3 regions of the Isoptericola sp. b515 genome follow, and region 1 is predicted to be linked to each of the others. Evidence: riboswitches for the same ligand, from Rfam matches in the RefSeq annotation. Region 1 holds a riboswitch; each other region holds the start of a gene.

Region 1 (6,509 bases):
TACACGATCGCGTCGATCATGTGCATCGGGCTCGGGCTGCTCATCGGGTTCCGGCCGGCCGGCGGCGTCCTGGGCGTGGTCGCGGGCGTCGCGCTGCTGCTCGTCTTCGCGTTCGCGCTGAGCTGGATCTTCACCATCCTGGGCCTGCTGCTGCGCACCCCGAACGCCGTGATGGGCGTGTCGATGATGGTGCTGATGCCGCTGACGTTCGCCTCGAACATCTTCGTCGACCCCTCGACGATGCCGTCGGGCCTGCAGGCGTTCGTGGACGTCAACCCGGTCTCGCACCTGGTGACGGCGATCCGCGGCCTCATGGCCGGCGTCCCCGTGACCGGCGACATCGTGACGGTGCTCGTCTCGGCCGTGGTGATGACGGCGATCTTCGCGCCGATCACCATGTACCTGTACCGGAACCGCCGCTGACCCCTGCCAGCTGTGGGCATGAAATCTGCAGCCGACACGCCCGGTCGACCGGCAGATCTCATACCCACAACGGGGTGGCGGGTGGCGCGGAGAGCACGTACGGGACGGCCACGGTCCGGGGTGCTCGGGGCGGCAGCGGCGGCACCGGCCCGGCGAGCAGAGCACGCACGCGGTCGACGACGGACCCCGCCCCTGCCGTGAGCGCCTCGACGAAGTCGTCACCGACCACCACGACGACGGTGTACCCGAGCCGCTCCGTCCAGCGCCGTCGCCTCACGTCGTCGCGCCACTGCGCGCGGTCGCTGCGGTGCTGGTCGCCGTCGTACTCGACGATCACGCGGTGGTCCGGATACAGCAGGTCGCAGCGTTTGACGTAGGTCCCGTCGGCCAGCCGGAGGGTGGCGTTGACCAGCGGTTCCGGCAGGCCCGCGTCGGTGAGCCGCAGGCGGGCCCGCGTCTCCATCACCGAGTCGGTGCCGGGTCGGACCCGCGGGACCTGGGCGCGGACCTGGGCGATCCCCTTGACCTTCTGCGTCCGTCCGGCGAGGTCGGCCAGCTGCGCGGGCAGCACGAGCTCGCGCCGGTGCCGCATCATCGCGTCACCGAGCACGACGACGTCGTCCGGCACCCGGAGGCCTGCCGCGACATGCACGAACGTCTGCGCCGGCGTGGTGACCGGGAGCCCTCGGACCACCATGGTGTCCAGGAGCTCCTGCCGCGACCGGTGGGCGACCACGTCCTGACGCTGCGGTCGGTCGGCCTCGCGCGAGGTGACGACGTGCGGCGGCGCGCCGTCGCCCGCCTCGTGCCGCAGGGTCCACGGCACGTCGACCCCGAGCAGCCGCAGCGCCGTGACGTGGCTGAAGACGACACCGTCGTCCAGCACGGCCATCAGTGCCCGGCACCGACCCTCCAGGTCGGAGACGGACGCGGCAGGGGCGCGGACGCCGTGGAACGGCGCGTCGAGGTCGACCCGGCGCAGCGCGGCGGGGTCCGCCCCCTGAGCGAGCGCGTCGGCGACGCGGAACGGTTCAGGGGTGGGTCCCTCCGCCGTGGTTCGCAGCACGCCACGACCGTGGCAGAACCATGCCCCGCCGCGGGCCCGTCATCCACAACCCCACGTTGTGGGCATGGAATCTGCAGGCGCGGACCCGTGTCGGGCTGCAGATTTCATGCCCACAACAGGCGGTCAGGCGGCCGAGTCGGCCTGCAGCTCCTCGTCGCACCGGCGGGTGACCACGAGCACCGGGCACTTGGAGTGGTGCAGCACGGCCTGGCTCGTCGACCCGAGCAGCAGCCCGCGGAACCCGCCCCGCCCCCGCGAACCGACCACGACGAGGTCCGCCGCGCCCGAGAACTCCGTCAGGAGCTCGGCACCGGACCCGTCCAGGACGTGGCGCTTGATCGTCAGCCCCGGGTGCTCGGCCGCGACCCGGTCGACGATGACGTCCAGACCTGCCTTGACGTCGTCGAGGATCTGCTCGTGGTCGATCTGGGACGGCAGCCACGCCAGCACGCCGGCCCCGCTGCCCAGCGGGACCCCGGCCACGGCGACGAGCTCGGCGTCCCAGGTCTCGGCCTGCTCGACGGCGTGCCGCAACGCGATCTCCGCGGTCGGCGACCCGTCGACCCCGACGACGATCCGCCGCACGTCGTGGATCCGGTCGCCGTCGCGCCGCTCCGGGTCGTCGGTCTCGGCGACCTCCTGCCGGTAGGGCACGACCACCGTCGGGCAGTGCGCGTGGGCCGGCAGCGCCGAGGACACCGTCCCCAGCAGACGCTCCGTGAATCCGCCGCGCCCGCGCGTCCCCACGACGGCCAGGCACGCCTCCGCGGACATCTCGACGAGCACCCCGGCGGCGTCCCCGGTGGCGACCGTCCCCGTGACCGGGACGCCGATCCCCTCGACCCTTGCCGTGGCCTCGGACAGCACCGCCTTGGCCCCCTCGGCGATCGCGGTGTCGTCGAGGGCCGCGTAGCCGCCGTCCAGGGAGGCGGCCGTGAAGGACGGCAACGAGTAGCTGCACACGACGTGCAGGCTCCACCCGACACGTGCCGCGTACGCCGCGGCCCAGTCCAGGGCGTGCATGCTCGCGTCGGAACCGTCGACCCCCACCAGGACGACCTCAGGACGTGTCATCTCGCGCCTCCCGTCTGCGTCCGGACCTCGCCGTCCGGCATCCGCCTGGTTCAAGCCTAACGAAAGCGCCCCGCAAGACGCAGCAAAGGCCGCCCGGCGACACCGCGTGGCGCGCTCGGGGGCCGGGCCGTGCCCGGACGCACGACGCCCCGGCACTCACGAGGAGTGCCGGGGCGTCGGGGCGGACGGTCGAGGCGTCGGTCAGCCGGTGACCCGCAGGAAGGTCGGGCTGGACTGCCAGAGGCTGGACTGGCGGACGGTCCAGCCGCCGGGGCGCGTGGCCTCGATCTGCTGGCCGTTGCCGATGTAGATCGAGATGTGCCCCGGGGACCAGATGAGGTCGCCCGGCTGCGCCGACGACTGCGAGATCTGCGTCGTGTTGGACGCGCTGAGGATCGCGCTCGAGGAGTGCGGCAGCGAGACGCCGACCTGCGCGTACACGTAGGTCACCAGGCCCGAGCAGTCGAACCCGGACGGCGAGGCGCCGCCGACGACGTACGGCGTGCCGAGGTAGCGGGCCGCGATGGACACGACCTGCGAACCCCGCGAGCTGTCGGCCGTCGGCGTCGAGGAGCTGGAGCTGGAGCTCTCGGTCGTGCTCGACGAGGACGAGGACGACGACGAGGACGAGCTCGACGTCGACGTCGACGTGGGCTCCCGCTCGGCGGAGCGCGAGGTGGTCGTCTCGCGCACGGGCTCCGGCTCGGGCTCGGGCTCGGGCGCCGCCTTGATGTCCGCCTTCTCGGCGATCTTCGGCGTCACGCGCTCGACCTGGACCTTGGCACCGGAGTCGACGGTGACCACGGGCGCGGACTCCAGGGCCTCGCGGGCCTGGTCGGTCAGCGAACCGAGGTCCACGGTGCTCAGCTTCTTGGCCGCGTCCGAGTCCACGGGCGCGGCGTGCGCGGCGGTGGCGCCACCGATCGTGGAGACCAGCAGACCGCCGGCGGTGGCCATCACGGCAGCACGACGGCTCGCGGCTGCAGATGGTGCGGTGATGGGGCGGCGGGCGGCCAGGTGCCGACCGCGCGTCGTGGTGCGTGCGTTCACGTGTTCCCTCTCCTGTCCGCCTACGAAGTCAGCTGTCGGGTTCGGGTGGGAGAAATCACCCGGCCCCACGGTTCGGACGAACCGTGGGACTTCACCCCGAGGACACCGTGTCCGGTGCCCGAGAGTGGGTCCCCCGCCCCTGCCTAGGGTCTCGGTTCCCGACCGGCGGCAGGGCTCGGCGTCCGGTCGAGGTCCGGCAGACTGCTCCACCGGACGCGAGAACGGTATCTGATACACGCCCCGATGTCACGTTTCGATCACGATCTGCGGCGATACACGTCCGAGGGGCCCCGCAGAGGGCACTGCGCCCCCCGCTGAGTCCCTCGAGGGGTGTCCGGCGTCCGGGACCCCCGGGAGCACCTCGCGGCACGACAGAGGGCCCTGCCGCGCTCTGCGCGCGACAGGGCCCTCGGCACGAGGTGCCGGCGTCTCAGCCGACTCGGATGAAGGTCGGGTTGGACTGCCAGATGTTCCGGAACTGGATCGTCTTGCCCGGACGCGGGGCGTCGATCTGCGTGTTGCCACCCGCGTAGATGGAGATGTGGCCCGGGGTCCAGATGAGGTCGCCCGGCTGCGCGGCGGAGCGGGAGACCACGCTGCCGGCGTAGCGCTGGTCCGAGGACGACCGCGGCAGCGAGATACCGGCCTGGGCGTACACGTACTGGGTGAACCCGGAGCAGTCGAAGCCGGACGGCGTGGTGCCACCGGAGACGTACGGGACGCCCACGTAGCGCGAGGCGATGGAGACGATCGTCGACCCGACGGCGGAGTCCGGCACGGCCGTGGTGGCCGAGGAGGACGTCGTCGTCGAGGAGGAGGAGGACGAGCTCGAGAGCGACTCGCGCTCGGAGGAGCGCGACGGCGCCGCCTCGCGCACGGGCTCCGGCTCGGGCTCCGGCGCGGCCTTGATGTCCGCCCGCTCGACGATCGTGGGCGTCACGCGCTCGACCTGGACCTTGGCCTCGGCGTCGACGGTGACCACCGGGGCCGCCTCGAGCGCCTGGCGCGCCTGGTCGGTCAGCGCACCCAGGTCCACGGTGCTCAGCTTCTTGGCCGCGTCCGCGTCCACCGGCGCCGCGTGGGCGGCGCTCGCGCCACCGATCGTGGAGACCAGGAGACCACCGGCGGTCGCCACCACAGCAGCCCGACGGCCTGCGGCCGCGGAGGGGGCCGCCATCATGGGGCGGCGTGCGGCGCGGTGCTTACCGCGCATGCTGCGAGCAGTCACGTTCAACCTCTCCGTTCGCCTACGAGGTCAGCTGTCGGGTTCGGGTGGGAGAAAACACCCGGCCCCGCGGTCCGTACGAACCGTGGGACTTCACCCCGAGGACACCGTCACCGGTGCCCGAATCGTGGGTCCCCCGCCCCTGTCGTGCGGTCATCCGTGGGAACCAGGACGGTGACAGGGTTAGGCGCCCGTCCCGGTACTCGCGCGAGACACCCGCGCGAGCGAGTCTGACCGTACCGGAACCTCCCCGCCGATGTCACGCTCCGGTCACGTCTCGCGTCCGATGCGTCGCGTCGAGATCTCAGCGGGCTGCGACGAAGAGGTGCTTGGCCAGCTCCTCCGGCAGCTCCAGGGCACCGTCACCGTCGACCAGACGGACGACGAAGTCGTCGCCGGCGCGCTCCACCTCGATGCTCGCGCCCGGGAAGAGGCCCGCGTCGGACAGCCGCAGGAGGAACTCGTCGTCGACCTGGACCGGCTCGGCGATGCGGCGCAGCACGACCGTCGCGGAGGCGTCGGCCCCGGACTCCAGGTACAGCGGCAGGGACTGCACGCCTTCGAGGAACGGCAGCTCCTCGTACTGCTCCCCCAGCTCCGACAGCCCCGGGATCGGGTTGCCGTACGGGTCGTGGTGCGGGTGGTCGAGCAGGGTCACCAGCCGACGCTCGACGAGGTCGCTCATGACGTGCTCCCACCGGCAGGCCTCGTTGTGCACCTGCGGCCAGTCGAGCTTGATGACGTCGGTGAGCAGACGCTCGGCCAGACGGTGCTTGCGCATGACCCGCACGGCCTTCTCCTGACCGTCGGCGGTCAGCTCGAGGTGCCGGTCACCGGTGACGACGACCAGACCGTCCCGCTCCATCCGCGCGACCGTCTGGGAGACGGTCGGGCCCGAGTGCCCCAGACGTTCCGCGATCCGGGCGCGCAGCGGCGTGATGCCTTCCTCACCCAGCTCGTAGATCGTCTTCAGGTACATCTCGGTGGTGTCGATCAGGTCCGTCACGTCCGCTCCCGTCTTGAGGCCCGGGCCTAGTCTATTCGCATGACCCTCCAGATCCCCGCGTCGATGCTGCCCTCCGACGGCCGCTTCGGCTCCGGCCCGTCCAAGGTGCGCACGGGCCAGGTCGAGGCCCTCGTCGCGGCCGGCGACCCGGCACGCCCGGTGCTGGGCACCTCGCACCGGCAGGCCCCGGTCAAGGATCTGGTGCACCGGGTGCGCACGGGCCTGACCGAGTTGTTCGACCTGCCCGCGGGGTACGAGGTGGCCCTCGGCAACGGCGGGTCGACCGCCTTCTGGGAGGTCGCCACGGCGTCCCTCGTCCGACGGCGGGCCCAGCATGCCGTGTTCGGGGAGTTCGGGGCCAAGTTCGCCGCCGCCACCGCCCGGGCACCCTTCCTCGACGACCCCGAGGTGGTCGAGGCCGCACCCGGGACGGTGGCCCACCTGACGCCGTCGGACGCCGTGGACGTCTACGCCACCCCGCACAACGAGACCTCGACCGGGGCGGTCGCCCCCGTGCGCCGCCCGGGCGGCCCCGACCAGCTCCTGCTGACCGACGCGACCTCGGGTGCGGGCGCGCTGCCGGTCGACCTGCACGAGACCGACGTCTACTACTTCGGCCCGCAGAAGGCCTTCGCCGCCGACGGCGGCCTGTGGCTGGCGCTGTG
Region 2 (6,509 bases), on a different contig from region 1:
GCAACGTGCTGCTGCACGACATCCACGCGACCTCGGTCGACGCCGTCGGCAAGATCATCAAGGACCTGCGCGACGAGGACTACGTGCTGGTCACGGCCGACCTGCTCGTCGACGACGAGGAGTGACGCCCCGCCCGGCCGGACGACGCGTCGGGACGCGCCTCGGTCAGCGCCGGCGGTGCCGTGCCAGCACCGCACGGCAGTCGGTGCCGGCCGGCAGCACCCCGTAGCCGGCGCCGCGGTCCTCCCCGAGCCGCGCGGCGACGAACGCCTCGGCGCTGCCCGACGGCGCGTGCCGCACCATCAGCGACGCCTGCAGCGCCACGGCGAGCGACTCGACGACGCGGCGGGCCTGCGCCTGCTGCGCGCCGTCGTCGGACCCGGCGAGCTCGGTGAGCAGCCGCTGCGTGCGCGCGACGTGCGCGTCCAGGGCGGGGTGCGCCCCCGCCGTCGTGCCGAGCTCGGCACGGAACGCCTCGACCGACTCCGGCTCGCGCGCCATCGCCCGCAGCACGTCCAGGGCGATGACGTTGCCCGACCCCTCCCAGATGGCCATGACGGGCTGCTCGCGGTACCGGCGTGCCAGCGGGAACGCCTCGGTGTACCCGTTGCCGCCCAGGCACTCCATCGCCTCGAACGCGTGGTGCGGGCCGCGCTGGCACACCCAGAACTTGCTCACCGCCGTGGCCAGACGGCGGAACGCCCGCTCGGCGTCCGTCTCGGCGTCGTACGCCGCGGCCAGGCGCATCGACGTCAGGGTCGCGGCCTCGGACTCCAGCGCGAGGTCGGCGAGCACGGCCGTCATGGCGGGCTGGTCGACCAGGTGCGCCCCGAACGCGCTGCGGTGGTCCGCGTGCCACAAGGCCTCGGCGACCCCCTGGCGCATGCCGGCCGCCGACCCGTGGACGCAGTCCAGCCGGGTGCGCGACACCATCTCGATGATGGTGCGCACCCCGCGGCCGGGCTCGCCGACGAGATACCCGACGGTGCCGTCGAGCTCGACCTCCGCCGACGCGTTCGACCGGTTGCCGAGCTTGTCCTTGAGCCGCTGGATGCGGAACGCGTTGCGGGTGCCGTCCTCGAGGACGCGCGGCACCAGGAAGCACGTCGGTGACCCGGGCGGCCCGGCGTCCGCGCCTCCGGCCTGGGCCAGGACGAGGAACGCGTCCGACATCGGGGCCGAGCAGAACCACTTGTGCCCGGTGAGCAGGTACGTCCCGGCCGGGCCGGCGGGGACGGCCGCCGTGGTGTTGGCGCGGACGTCCGACCCGCCCTGCTTCTCCGTCATGGCCATGCCGACGAGCACGCCGGGTTTGTCCCCGGGAGCGGCCGGCGTGCCGTCGTAGGCGGAGGACAGCAGGCGCGGTTCCCAGACGGCGGCGAGCTCCGGCGCGTGCCGCAGGGAGGGCACGGCCGCGTGCGTCATCGAGACGGGGCACGCATGGCCGGGCTCGACCTGCGAGAACAGCGAGAAGACGGCGCCGCGCACGACGTTCGCCCCGGGTCCCGGCTCCGCCCAGGCGCCGGTGTGCGCCCCGCGCTCGACGGCGGCGGCGAGCACCTCGTGGTACGCGGGGTGGTACTCGACCTCGTCGAGGCGGCGGCCACGCCGGTCGTGGGTGTGCAGCACCGGCTCGTGGGTGTTCGCCCGCTCGGCCGCGTGCTGGAACGCCGTGGTCCCGACGTGCGCCCCGGCCTCGACCAGTCGCTCCTCGCCCCAGTCGCCGCCGAAAGCGTGCACCGCCTCGCGCAGCACCGGGAAGTCCAGGTACTCGTTGACGTCGACGCGTTCCGGCGGCTGGTTCACGACCTGGTGGGTGGTGCGCGGTGCCGGGTGGCGCTGCGCGGGGTCCGGCGTCGCGACGTCCGGGGTCGTGGCGGGCGGACTCGCGGTCATGGGATCCTCCGTCGTCGTCGACCTCGTCCTCGAGGGGCCGGCTCCAGGATGTCCCCCCAGGGCACCTGCTCGCTACCCGGTGGCGCCGGCTCCCGTCGAGGCGCCCGGTGACGAGGTCGAGGACCGGCCGAGCTCGGTCACCAGCCGCCGGGTGAGGGGCGCGGGGACCTCGTGCCGGTCGGCGGCCCGCAGCACGGCACCGCCGATGGCGTCGAGCTCCAGGGGCCGCCCGGCCTCGGCGTCACGCTGCATGGACGAGCGCGCCTCGGGCGGGAACGTGTCGTAGAAGCGCAGGGCCGTCTGGCTGGTGTCGGGACCGCCGCCGGCCCGGCCGATCGCGGCGACCTCCGCGACGAGCGCCGCGAGGGTGTCGCGACGCTCGGTCCGGAGCGTCCCGATCGGCTCCCCGTGGTAGGTCGTCAGCAGTGCGAAGGGCGCGAGGAGCCCGAGCTTGCCCCACAGCATCGCCCCCTCGTCGTCGCGGACCAGCGTGGTGACCCCCGCGTCCCGCAGGATCGTCGCCGCGGCCTCGAGCCGGTCGGCGGGCGCGGTGCTGCTGGCCAGGTCCACCTCGACGAAGGGGCTGCCGTGCACGATGCGCCCGGGAGCGGTCCGGGTGGACTCGACGCGGATGACACCGGCGGCGACGGACGCCGGCGCGAACCGCTCACGCAGGGCGGCGACGTGCTCGACCCCGTTGAGCAGCGGCACGACGAGCCCGGCGGCGACGTGCTCGGCGGGGACCCGGTCCAGGGCCTCCGGCAGCGACGGGTGCTTGACGGCGACCAGGCACAGGTCGACCGGCTCGCGCAGCTCGGTGTCCGCCTCGACCTCGGCCGAGAAGTCCCCGAAGAAGCCGCTGGTGACGCGGAGGCCGTCGGAACGGAGGGTCGACGCCGTCTCGGGGCCGGCCAGGACGATCACGCGATGGCCCGCCCGGGCGGCCAGCGCTCCCACCAGCCCGCCGACGCCCCCCGGGCCCAGCACGGCGATCGTCGAACGACGTGACGTCCGTTCCGCCATCGTCCACCTTCTTCCTGCGAATCGGGTCAGAGGTTGGTCAACGTAGCGCACCCGTGATCTACCCGTGACAACTCGCGGCGGGAGGGATAGTGTCCAGGCAGCTCACACCCCAGGTGAGATGTCCGAGGCGGGCGCCGAGCCCTGTCACCGCCCCGGAGCCGGACGACACGAACGACAGGGACGGGGGACCCACTCTCGGGCACCGCGGTGCCCTCGGGGTGAAGCCGCGCAGGGACGCCCTGCCGGCCGGGTCAGTCTCCGACCCGAACCCGACAGCTAACCCCGCAGGCGCCAGGAGAATGTTCGATGCGACCCCGCACCGCCCGATGAGGCACACGCGCGACCTGCCCGCGCTCCCCGACGCGACCGCACGACCCGCACCCACGAGGGCACGTGCCAAGGGACGACACACCGCGAGCCACGCGGCCCGACGCCGCCGCACCGGCCCCACCTGGTCCTCGCTCGCGCCCACCAGCTGGCCGCTGAGCATCGGCCTGGGCCTCGCGGTCACGATGGCGACCACGACCGGCATGGCCGTGGCCTCCGGCACGACCGAGCTGCCGCGCGCCACGAGCCCGGAGGCCGCGCCCTCCGGCGTCCGCGCCCCGGGTGACGCCGCCGCCGACCTCGCGGCCGTGACGAGCGCCGCGAAGCAGGCGGCCCTGCTCGCCGACCGTGGCCAGGCCGCCTCCCGGAACGCCGACCGGGCCGCGCCGACGACGTCCCGCGCGGCCGGTGGCTCGGTCGGCGGCACCGTCGTGCCGGCGGACGCCACGCTGTCCGCGGAGAAGGTCGCCCTGTCGGTCGAGGCGGCACCCGAGCCCCCGCCGCCGCCGCTGCCCGGCTGCGACGGCTACGCCAGCGGCACCGGGTCCAACGGGTACATCCCCGAGAGCGAGATGTGCACCCTGTGGGACGGCACGACGCGGATCCGCGCCGACGCCGGCGTCGCCCTCGCCCGGCTCAACCTGGCCTACCGCGTGGTCTTCGGCGAGAACATGTGCATCACCGACGGTTACCGGAGCTACTCGTCGCAGGTCGCGACCAAGGAGGCCAAGGGGTACCTGGCCGCCACGCCCGGCACCTCGAACCACGGGTGGGGTCTGGCCGTGGACCTCTGCCCGGAGACGTACTCCGGCAGCCGCTACGACTGGCTCCGCGCGAACGCCCCGGCCTACGGCTGGGACAACCCCGACTGGGCGATCTACGACAAGTACGAGCCGTGGCACTGGGAGTACACGGACGCCGTCACCGAGATGGGCGGCTGAGACCGGACGGTCTCAGTGCCCCACCGGGCCGCCGAGGTCGTCCGGGGTGAAGGCGGCGAGGTCGACCGACGCCTCGCCCCGCCCGCCGGAGGACCAGGTCAGGGTCCCGACACCGCTGGCCAGGTCGACCTCGAGGACGGCGACGGCGTCGGGCACCTCGACGCCGCGGCGCTCCATGCTCAGCACCGTGCCGTCGAGCGTCGCGTCGACGTCGCCGTCGAACGCCGGGAACGTGTTGCGGAACCGGCACAGGGCCAGCATCCGCCGCACCACCGGCGTGTCGAGTGCGGCGTCGATCTCCTCCGCCGTGTAGTGGTGGCGGTTGATGTCCCGCCCCACGCCCGTGCGCTGCAGGAGCTCGACGTCGTTCTCCCCCGCCAGCAGGCCGACGTAGTAGACCTGCGGGATGCCGGGCGTGAAGAGCTGGAGCGCTCGCGCGGCGAGGTAGCGCGCGTCGTCGCGGCCGAGCGCGTCGTAGAACGTCGAGTTCACCTGGTACAGGTCGAGGTTCGACGCCGCGGCACCCGTCGCCGCGGCTGACGCGCCACCCGTGCGCTCGTGGATCCCCTCCACGAGGGCGTCGATCTGGGCCGGGTCCAGCAGGCCGGGGCGCTCCGGCTCCCCCGGTTCGACGGTCTGGTCGGGGCCGACGTCGATGACCCCGATCCCGTCGTGGGTGTCGAGCACCGTGACGGCGTTGCGGGGACGTTCGCGCAGCCAGTCGAGCAGCGCCGCCCCGTCGCCGGTGTACAGGGCGTGCAGCACGAGCGGAGGCAGCGCGAAGTCGTAGACGAGGTCCACCTCCCGCGCGATCTCGATCTGACGCCGGTAGTAGGAGTGCACCTCGACCAGGACGTCCACACCCCGCTCCCGCGCCCGTGCCGCGAAGTCCGCGATGAAGGCGAAGGTCTCGGGCGTCATGAAGCACGTGCTGCCCGGCGTCTTGACCGCGTACCCGACGGCGTCGAGGCGCACCTGACGCACCCCGGCCGCCGCGACCGTGTCGAGGATCGAGGTGAGGTAGTCCTGGCCGAGCTCGGAGCTCAGGTCGATGTCGATCTGCTGGGGCGTGAACGTCGTCCACACGTAGCGCAGCGTGTCCCCGAGCCGCAGCGCCGTGAACGGCAGCCCGGGCCGGGGCCGGTAGATGCGGGCCAGCTCCTCCTCCCGTGCGCCGTCCGGGAAGACCGACGACATCGTGAGGAACATCGGTGCCCACGGCGAGGCGTCGCCGTGGGCGACGACGTCGCGGAACGCCGCGGAGTCGGCGGAGACGTGGTTGACGATGAGGTCGACCATCACGTCGTGGGTGCGGGACAGGTCACGCACGTCGTCCCATGTCCCCAGGCGCGGGTCGACGGCCGTGTGGTCGACGGGGTCGAAGCCGGCGTCCGCGCCGTCGAAGGGCGTGTAGAACGGCAGGACGTGCACGCCCCCGAACGACTCGGCGACCTCGTCGCGGCGCAGGAAGCGCGCCAGTCCCCGCAGGTCGCCGCCGAGCCGGTCGGCGTAGGCGATGAGCTGGACCTGGTCCTGCGTGCCCATGGATCCTCACCCTCCGTCGGGTCGGTCGGCATGCCTCTCGCCCGCCATGATGCGCCACCGTCGACGACCACGCCCACGCGGCGCACCCGGTGCGGGGGCCGCGTCCGGGTACCGCGCCGGGAGGAGCACACCGGGAGATGTCCCAGGGGGACCGCGGGGGTTCACTCGCAAGAACCCGGACATCACGAAACGAGGTCAGGACATGACGACCACCACCGAGATTCTCGACGACTTCCTCCTCGAGGCAGCGGACCTCCGCGGTCTCCTCGCATCGCTCGACGACGACCAGTGGGAGCTGGTCACGCCCGCCGAACCGTGGCGCGTGCGCGACCAGGTCGCCCACCTCACGTTCGTCTTCACCCTGGCCGCCGCCGCAGCCTCGGACACGGAACGGTTCGCCGCCATGACGGCCCCCGCGGCCGACGTCGGGTTCGACGCCGCGGTGAACCACGCTCTGGACCTCTTCAACGCCGGCACTCCCGCGGAGGTGCTGGGTCGCTTCGACACCGCCGTCGACGACGTCGAGCGGGCGCTGCGTTCACGCGGCCCGGACGATGTCGTGCCGTGGCTGGTCAACCCGCTGCCCGCGGCGGTGCTGACCGCCGCCGGCATGCTCGAGCTGTTCGCGCACGGCCAGGACGTGGCGGACGCGGTCGGCGTGGGGATCGTCCGGACGGACCGGGTACGGCACCTCGTCCCCTTCATCCACCGGACCATCGCCTTCGGCTACCAGGCCCGGGACCTCGACGTACCGCAGGGCTCGTTCCGGTTCGCGGT
Region 3 (6,509 bases), on a different contig from region 1:
GACCCCGACCGGCCCACGGGGTCCTTCCTGTTCCTCGGGCCGACCGGTGTCGGCAAGACCGAGCTCGCCAAGTCCCTGGCCGAGTTCCTCTTCGACGACGAGCGCGCCATGGTGCGCATCGACATGTCCGAGTACTCCGAGAAGCACTCGGTGGCGCGGCTGGTCGGCGCACCCCCCGGGTACGTCGGCTACGAGGAGGGCGGGCAGCTCACCGAGGCCGTGCGCCGCCGGCCCTACTCCGTGGTGCTGCTCGACGAGGTGGAGAAGGCCCACCCCGAGGTCTTCGACATCCTGCTGCAGGTGCTCGACGACGGTCGCCTCACCGACGGCCAGGGCCGCACCGTGGACTTCCGCAACACCATCCTGGTGCTGACCTCGAACCTCGGCTCGCAGTTCCTCGTCGACCCGGTGATGGACCAGGAGGCCAAGCGCGAGAGCGTCATGACGGCGGTGCGCACGGCCTTCAAGCCCGAGTTCCTCAACCGGCTGGACGACGTGGTCCTCTTCGACGCGCTGTCCCTCGACGAGCTGGGACGGATCGTCGAGCTGCAGGTCGCGGCGCTCGCCCAGCGGCTGGCCGACCGGCGCATCACGCTCGACGTGACGCCGTCCGCCCGCCGGTGGCTGGCGGTCGAGGGGTACGACCCCGCCTACGGCGCCCGCCCGCTGCGGCGGCTCGTCCAGCGCGAGATCGGCGACCGGCTGGCCCGCCGGCTGCTGTCCGGCGAGACGGCCGACGGGGACACCGTCGTCGTCGACCGCGTCGAGGGTGCCGAGGGGCTCTCGCTGGCCTGATCGTCGCCGGGACGACGACGGCCCCGCCCTCCGTGCGGAAGGCGGGGCCGTCGGGCGCTCGCGGCGCCCGGACCGGTGCCGGTCAGATGCGGATGAACCGCGGGCTGCTCTGCCAGATCTGGCGCTTCACCACGCCGACGCCCGGACGGGCCGACTCGATGATCCGGCCGTTGCCGGCGTAGATCCCGATGTGCCCCGGCGAGTAGACCAGGTCGCCCTGCCGGGCGTTGCTGCGCGAGACGCGCGTGCCGAGAGAGGCCTGGGCCGACGACGAGCGCGGCAGGGTCTTGCCGATCGCCTTCTTGTACACGTAGGACGTGAACCCCGAGCAGTCGAACCCGGTGGCGGGCGACGTGCCGCCCCACGAGTACCGGTGCCCGATGTAGTTGTGGGCGACCCGGACGACCTTCTGGCCGCGGGTCATCTTCGGCTTGACGTGGACCTTCCGGTACTTGGTCGACTTCTTGAGTCCCTCGGCCCGGGCCGGCACCCCGACGACGCGGATCCTGTTCTTGCCCAGGTCGTACTTGCCGAGCCCCGGCCGGAACCGGACGACCCCGTACTTGTTGGTCTTCTTCACGGCGACCTTGTCGCCGGAGATGAACAGGCGCACGCGGCCCTGGACGGGCTCGCCCCACTTGCGCAGCTTCACCGTGTACTTCGGGCGGGTGTGCCACTTGCCCTTCGTGGCCGTGTGACGGCTCTTGGAGACGTACATGTTGGTCGTCGCCTTGGGCTTGATCCACACCCTGCGGTGCTTCGTCACCTGCTCCAACCCGGTGGAGGCGGCCGGCGCGACGACGACGCGGATGCCGTTGCGGCCGACGTCGTAGTGGGAGAACCCGGGGCGGAAGTGGATCGTGCCGTCCCCGTCGAGGCTCTTGACCGCGACCTTGGTGCCCTGGACGTAGAGCCGGACCCGGCCGGCGAACGCCTCGCCGTCCGCGGTCGCGCGGACCGTGTAGCGGGGGCGGGTGTGGCCCTGTCCCTTGCGGCCGGTGCTGCGGGACTTCGACACCGAGACGTCGGGCGTCGTGCTCACGACGACGGGCTCCTCGGTGGCGGTGCCGGTGTCCTCGGCGGCCGGTTCCTCGGTCGGCGTCGTGGTCGTCCCGTCCGTGGTGGTCGTCGGCTCGGGCGACGCGGTGTCCTCGACGACGGGTTCCGGCGTCGGGGTCGCGGTGCCGTCGGAGACCGACGTGTCGGTCGCGTCCGTGGTGGTCGTGCCGGCCGAGGTGGTCTCGTCGGCGACGGTCTCGTCCGTGGTGGTCGTGAGCGCGTCGTCGGCGGCGGCCGATCCGGCGCCGGCGACCAGCGTGCCGCCGGCGAGGGCCGCCGTGAGCGTCATGGCGACGGCGGCGTGGCGTTTCCTGGGGGTGCGCACGGCACCCTGCGGGCGCGCAGCATCCAGCGAGGGTGTGGACATGGGGTACTCCTCCAGCCGGCGAGATGAGCTGTCGGGTTAGGCCGAGAAGTGGTGGCCTGCCGCCGATGGACGGCTTCACCCCGAGGGTGGCGCTGACGTCACCCGAAGAACCTGGGTCTCCCGCTGCTGCCGTCGGTGCTCCGGTGGGCCGTCCCGTCGGCAGCACTGGGCACCGGGCCGGTCGCCGCCCGGTCTCCGGGCGACGACAGGACGCTAGCCCCGAAACGGTCGGAGGTCACGGTCAGATAACGGTCACCTCCTGCGCCGATGGTGGAGGCGGTGTGAAGGGATCCGGCGGCGGGACGCTGTCCGACATGACGGACACGGCACGCCGGAACCGTCGGAAACGGCCGTCGACCGAGGGCCGGGATCGGGCGATCGACCCATCCGGGGTGCCGGGGAGGTGAAGATCGGGCACCGATCCGATGACGTTCCCGGCCGCTCAGTCCAGGAGCGAGCCGGTCCGCGTGCCGTCCACGACGGCCACGCACAGCCCCGTGCGGTCCCCGGCGGCCCAGGACTCCTCGCTCGGCGCCCAGACCACCAGCTCGACCCGTGTGGAGTCGTCCGCGCGCGCCTGCGGGCCCAGGAGGTCCGGGGTGCAGCCCCGCGCGGTGCGGGCCGCGGCCTCGTCCGCGCCGGGCCAGACGGCGTCCGCCGACGCGTCGGTGCGCCCGACCACCTCGGCCGCGTGCGGCTCGCCGCACGGCACCACCTCGACGCGTCCCACGGCGCCGTCGGTCGGGGCCTCGGCGAGGCACGAGCCGAGGACGAGCTGCACGGCGTTGACGGTCTGCGGCGCGGTGACGTCGGCCGCGACGGGTTCCCACGCCTCCTCGCGCGTGCTCGTCGTCAGGTAGGAGGCCCCCACGGCGCCGCCGACCACGAGCAGGATCAGGGCGAGGACCGACAGCACCCAGATCCGGGCCCGGCGCCGCGCCGCGGCGCGCTCGGCCGGCGTGGGTCCGGGGGCGCCCCAGCGGGCCCCGGGGTCCACCGGCCGGCGGTCCGACGCGCCCGTCGGTGCCGGGCCGGGGGAGGGACGGGCCGGACCCCGCGTCCCGTCCGGGGCGGGGCCGGACGCCTCCGGGCCGGGCGAGGCGAAGGAGAGGTCGTCCTCGGGGCGCTCGGTCATGGGAGCCAACCTACCGAGCCGGGCGCTCCTTCCGGGTCCGGGCGGTTCAGACCCCCACGCGGCGCTCGACGCCCGGCAGGTCGTCCTCGCGCAGCACGTCGGACAGCCGTCGGCGGTCCAGGCGGCGCACCCACCCGGCCCGTGCGCCGTCCGGTCGCGCCTCCTGCAGCACCCACCGGCGGACGCCGAGCGCGGTGAGGCGCGCGCCGATCGCCAGGACGTCCTCGCGGGTGTGCACGGTGGGGTCGACGGTGGTGCGGATCTCGTGGTCGACCCCGGACTCGACCACGAGCCGGGCCGACTCCCACGCCGCCCGCCCGGACGGTGCCGCTCCGGTGACGAGCTCGTACCGGTCCGGCACCGCCTTGATGTCCAGGCCGACCCAGTCCACCAGGGGCAGCACGCGGGCGAGCCGGGTCGGCCAGGGGCCGCCGGAGTGCACGCCGACCTCGAGCCCGAGGTCGCGGACGTCGCGGCAGGCGTCCGCCAGGCCGGGCTGGAGGGTGGGTTCACCGCCGGAGATCACCAGGCCGTCCAGGAGGCTGCGGCGCTTGCGCAGCAGCTCGAGGACCTCCGACCAGGTCGCACCGGGCCGCCGCCGGGGGTCGATCAGGGAGGGGTTGTGGCAGTAGGTGCACCGCCACGGGCATCCCTGGGTGAACGCGGTGGCGACCAGACGACCGGGCCGGTCGACCGTCGAGAACGGCACGAAGCCGGCGATGCGCAGCGGTGCCCGGGCCGGCGCGTCAGGCGACATCGACGGTCACCGCCGCGGGCTCCCGGGAGGCCGCGGGCTCCCGGAACGGCACGCGCTCGGCGTACTCGCCCTGCTTGCCGGTGTTGAAGGACGCCACGGGGCGGAAGTACCCCATCACCCGGGTCCACACCTCGGTCCCGGCGCCGCAGGTCGGGCAGGAGCGCACGTCGCCCGCGAGGTAGCCGTGCGTGGCGCAGATCGAGAACGTCGGCGTCACCGTGAGGTAGGGCAGCCGGTGGTTCTCCAGGGCACGGCGCACGAGCAGCCGGCACGACTCGGCGCCGGACATCTGCTCGCCCAGGTAGAGGTGAAGCACCGTGCCACCCGTGTAGCGCCGCTGCAGCTCGTCCTGGCGGGCGAGTGCCTCGAACGGGTCGTCGGTGAAGCCGACCGGGAGCTGGGTGGAGTTCGTGTAGTACGGCTGCTCCGGGGTCCCCGCCTGCAGGATCCCCGGGTAGCGGGCGCGGTCCTCGCGGGCGAACCGGTAGGTCGTGCCCTCGGCAGGGGTCGCCTCGAGGTTGTACAGGTGGCCGGTGCGCTCCTGGATCTCGACGAGGCGCGTGCGCAGGTGGTCGAGCAGCTCGAGGGCCGTGGCGTGCCCGGCCGGCGTGGTGATGTCCTCGGTGTCGGCGGTGGCGTTGCGGATCATCTCGTTGACCCCGTTGACGCCGATGGTGGAGAAGTGGGCGTCGAGCGTCCCGAGGTAGCGCCGCGTCCAGGGGTACAGCCCGCCGTCCATGAGCCGCTGGACCGTCTCGCGGCGTGCCTCGAGACCGTCGGCGGCGAGGTCGACGAGGCGGTCCAGCGCCGCGTACAGCGCCTCGCGGTCCGGGCCGTGGACGTGCCCGAGCCGGGCGCAGTTGATCGTGACCACTCCGAGCGAGCCGGTCTGCTCGCCGGACCCGAACAGCCCGTTGCCGCGCGCGAGCAGCTCGCGCAGGTCGAGCTGGAGGCGGCAGCACATCGAGCGCACGTCGCCGGGGTTCAGGTCGGAGCTGATGAAGTTCTGGAAGTACGGCGTGCCGTACCGCGCGGTCATCTCGAAGATCTCCTCGGAGATCTCGGAGTCCCAGTCGAAGTCCGGCGTGATGTTGTACGTCGGGATCGGGAAGGTGAACACCCGGCCGGCGGCGTCCCCGGCGGACATGACCGCGACGAACGCCCGGTTGATCATGTCGGACTCGGCCTGCAGGTCGCCGTAGGTGACGTCGAGGACGTCGTCGCCGACGACGGGGTGCTCGTCGGCGAGGTCGGGCGGGCAGGTGAGGTCGAAGGTCAGGTTGGTGAACGGCGTCTGGGTGCCCCAGCGGGACGGCACGTTGAGGTTGTGGACGAACTCCTGCAGGGCCTGGGTGACCTCGGCCTGGCTGAGGCGGTCGACGTGGACGTACGGGGCCAGCAGGGTGTCGAAGGAGCTGAAGGCCTGGGCCCCCGCCCACTCGTTCTGCAGCGTGCCGAAGAAGTTGACGATCTGCCCGAGCGCCGAGCTCAGGTGCCGGGGCGGCCAGGAGGCGACCGCCCCCGCGACCCCGCCGAACCCCTCGGACAGCAGTTGGCGCAGCGACCACCCGGCGCAGTAGCCGCCGAGCACGTCGAGGTCGTGGACGTGCAGGTCGCCCTGCCGGTGCGCGGCGGCCAGCTCGGGGGAGAACACCTCGTCGAGCCAGTAGTTCGCGATCGTCTTGCCCGCGACGTTCAGGACGAGGCCACCGAGGGAGTAGCCCTGGTTGGCGTTGGCGTGCACCCGCCAGTCGGCCCGGGCGACGTACTCGCCCACGGCGGCGGAGGCATCGATCTGCGTACCCACGGCGACTCCTCGCATCAGGCTTGTGAAGACATTCACGAGCCTAGCGAGGCGAGGGAGGGGGCCCTCCCGACACGCCGCGGGGGCCGGCGTGACATCGATCCGGACCGGCCGTCACCTCGGCGCCTCAGACCAGGTCGAGCACCACCGGCACGTGGTCGCTGGCGCCCTTGCCGCGTCGCTCGTCCCGGTCGACCGTCGCACCGGTGACCCGGTCGCGCAGCGCCGGCGAGGCGTACGCGAAGTCGATGCGCAGCCCCTTGTCCCGCGGGAACGCGAGCTGCTGGTAGTCCCAGTAGGTGTACGTGTGCGGCGCGGGCAGGTGCTCGCGCGTCACCTCCGTGTACCCCGCAGGTCCGAAGGCCTCGAACGCTGCCCGCTCGGCGGCCGACACGTGGGTCCTGCCCTCGAACGCCGTGACGTCCCAGACGTCGGTGTCACGGGGGATGACGTTCCAGTCGCCGAGCAGGGCGAGCTGCGCCCCGGGATCCGCCGCCAGCCACTGCTCGGCGTCGGTGCGCAGGCCTTCCAGCCAGGCCAGCTTGTAGGCGTAGTGCGGGTCGTCCAGCGCGCGGCCGTGCGGCACGTACAG

Evidence for each region. A riboswitch is a leader RNA that binds a small molecule or an ion and turns the genes downstream of it on or off. The one in region 1 is predicted to bind cyclic di-AMP.
Region 2: another riboswitch for cyclic di-AMP. It lies ahead of Q6350_RS04930 (D-alanyl-D-alanine carboxypeptidase family protein); the one in region 1 lies ahead of Q6350_RS13155 (C40 family peptidase).
Region 3: another riboswitch for cyclic di-AMP. It lies ahead of Q6350_RS02755 (C40 family peptidase); the one in region 1 lies ahead of Q6350_RS13155 (C40 family peptidase).

Annotation. Positions count from the first base shown of each region.
Region 1 covers NZ_JAUQYR010000004.1:256,618-263,126, reverse strand. The annotation lists gene Q6350_RS13175 (ABC transporter permease) at 1-423, shown strand, start outside; gene Q6350_RS13170 (DUF559 domain-containing protein) at 482-1,489, opposite strand; gene Q6350_RS13165 (universal stress protein) at 1,613-2,563, opposite strand; gene Q6350_RS13160 (C40 family peptidase) at 2,765-3,613, opposite strand; cyclic di-AMP (ydaO/yuaA leader) riboswitch at 3,616-3,780, opposite strand; gene Q6350_RS13155 (C40 family peptidase) at 4,044-4,841, opposite strand; cyclic di-AMP (ydaO/yuaA leader) riboswitch at 4,844-5,007, opposite strand; gene Q6350_RS13150 (metal-dependent transcriptional regulator) at 5,143-5,844, opposite strand; gene serC (phosphoserine transaminase) at 5,884-6,509, shown strand, end outside.
Region 2 covers NZ_JAUQYR010000001.1:1,083,729-1,090,237, reverse strand. The annotation lists gene Q6350_RS04945 (polysaccharide deacetylase family protein) at 1-125, shown strand, start outside; gene Q6350_RS04940 (acyl-CoA dehydrogenase family protein) at 166-1,896, opposite strand; gene Q6350_RS04935 (ketopantoate reductase family protein) at 1,969-2,919, opposite strand; cyclic di-AMP (ydaO/yuaA leader) riboswitch at 3,060-3,226, shown strand; gene Q6350_RS04930 (D-alanyl-D-alanine carboxypeptidase family protein) at 3,246-4,187, shown strand; gene gtfA (sucrose phosphorylase) at 4,200-5,732, opposite strand; gene Q6350_RS04920 (maleylpyruvate isomerase family mycothiol-dependent enzyme) at 5,935-6,509, shown strand, end outside.
Region 3 covers NZ_JAUQYR010000001.1:580,732-587,240, reverse strand. The annotation lists gene clpB (ATP-dependent chaperone ClpB) at 1-795, shown strand, start outside; gene Q6350_RS02755 (C40 family peptidase) at 878-2,221, opposite strand; cyclic di-AMP (ydaO/yuaA leader) riboswitch at 2,226-2,369, opposite strand; gene Q6350_RS02750 (septum formation family protein) at 2,664-3,356, opposite strand; gene Q6350_RS02745 (anaerobic ribonucleoside-triphosphate reductase activating protein) at 3,403-4,113, opposite strand; gene Q6350_RS02740 (ribonucleoside triphosphate reductase) at 4,103-5,935, opposite strand; gene Q6350_RS02735 (exodeoxyribonuclease III) at 6,045-6,509, opposite strand, start outside.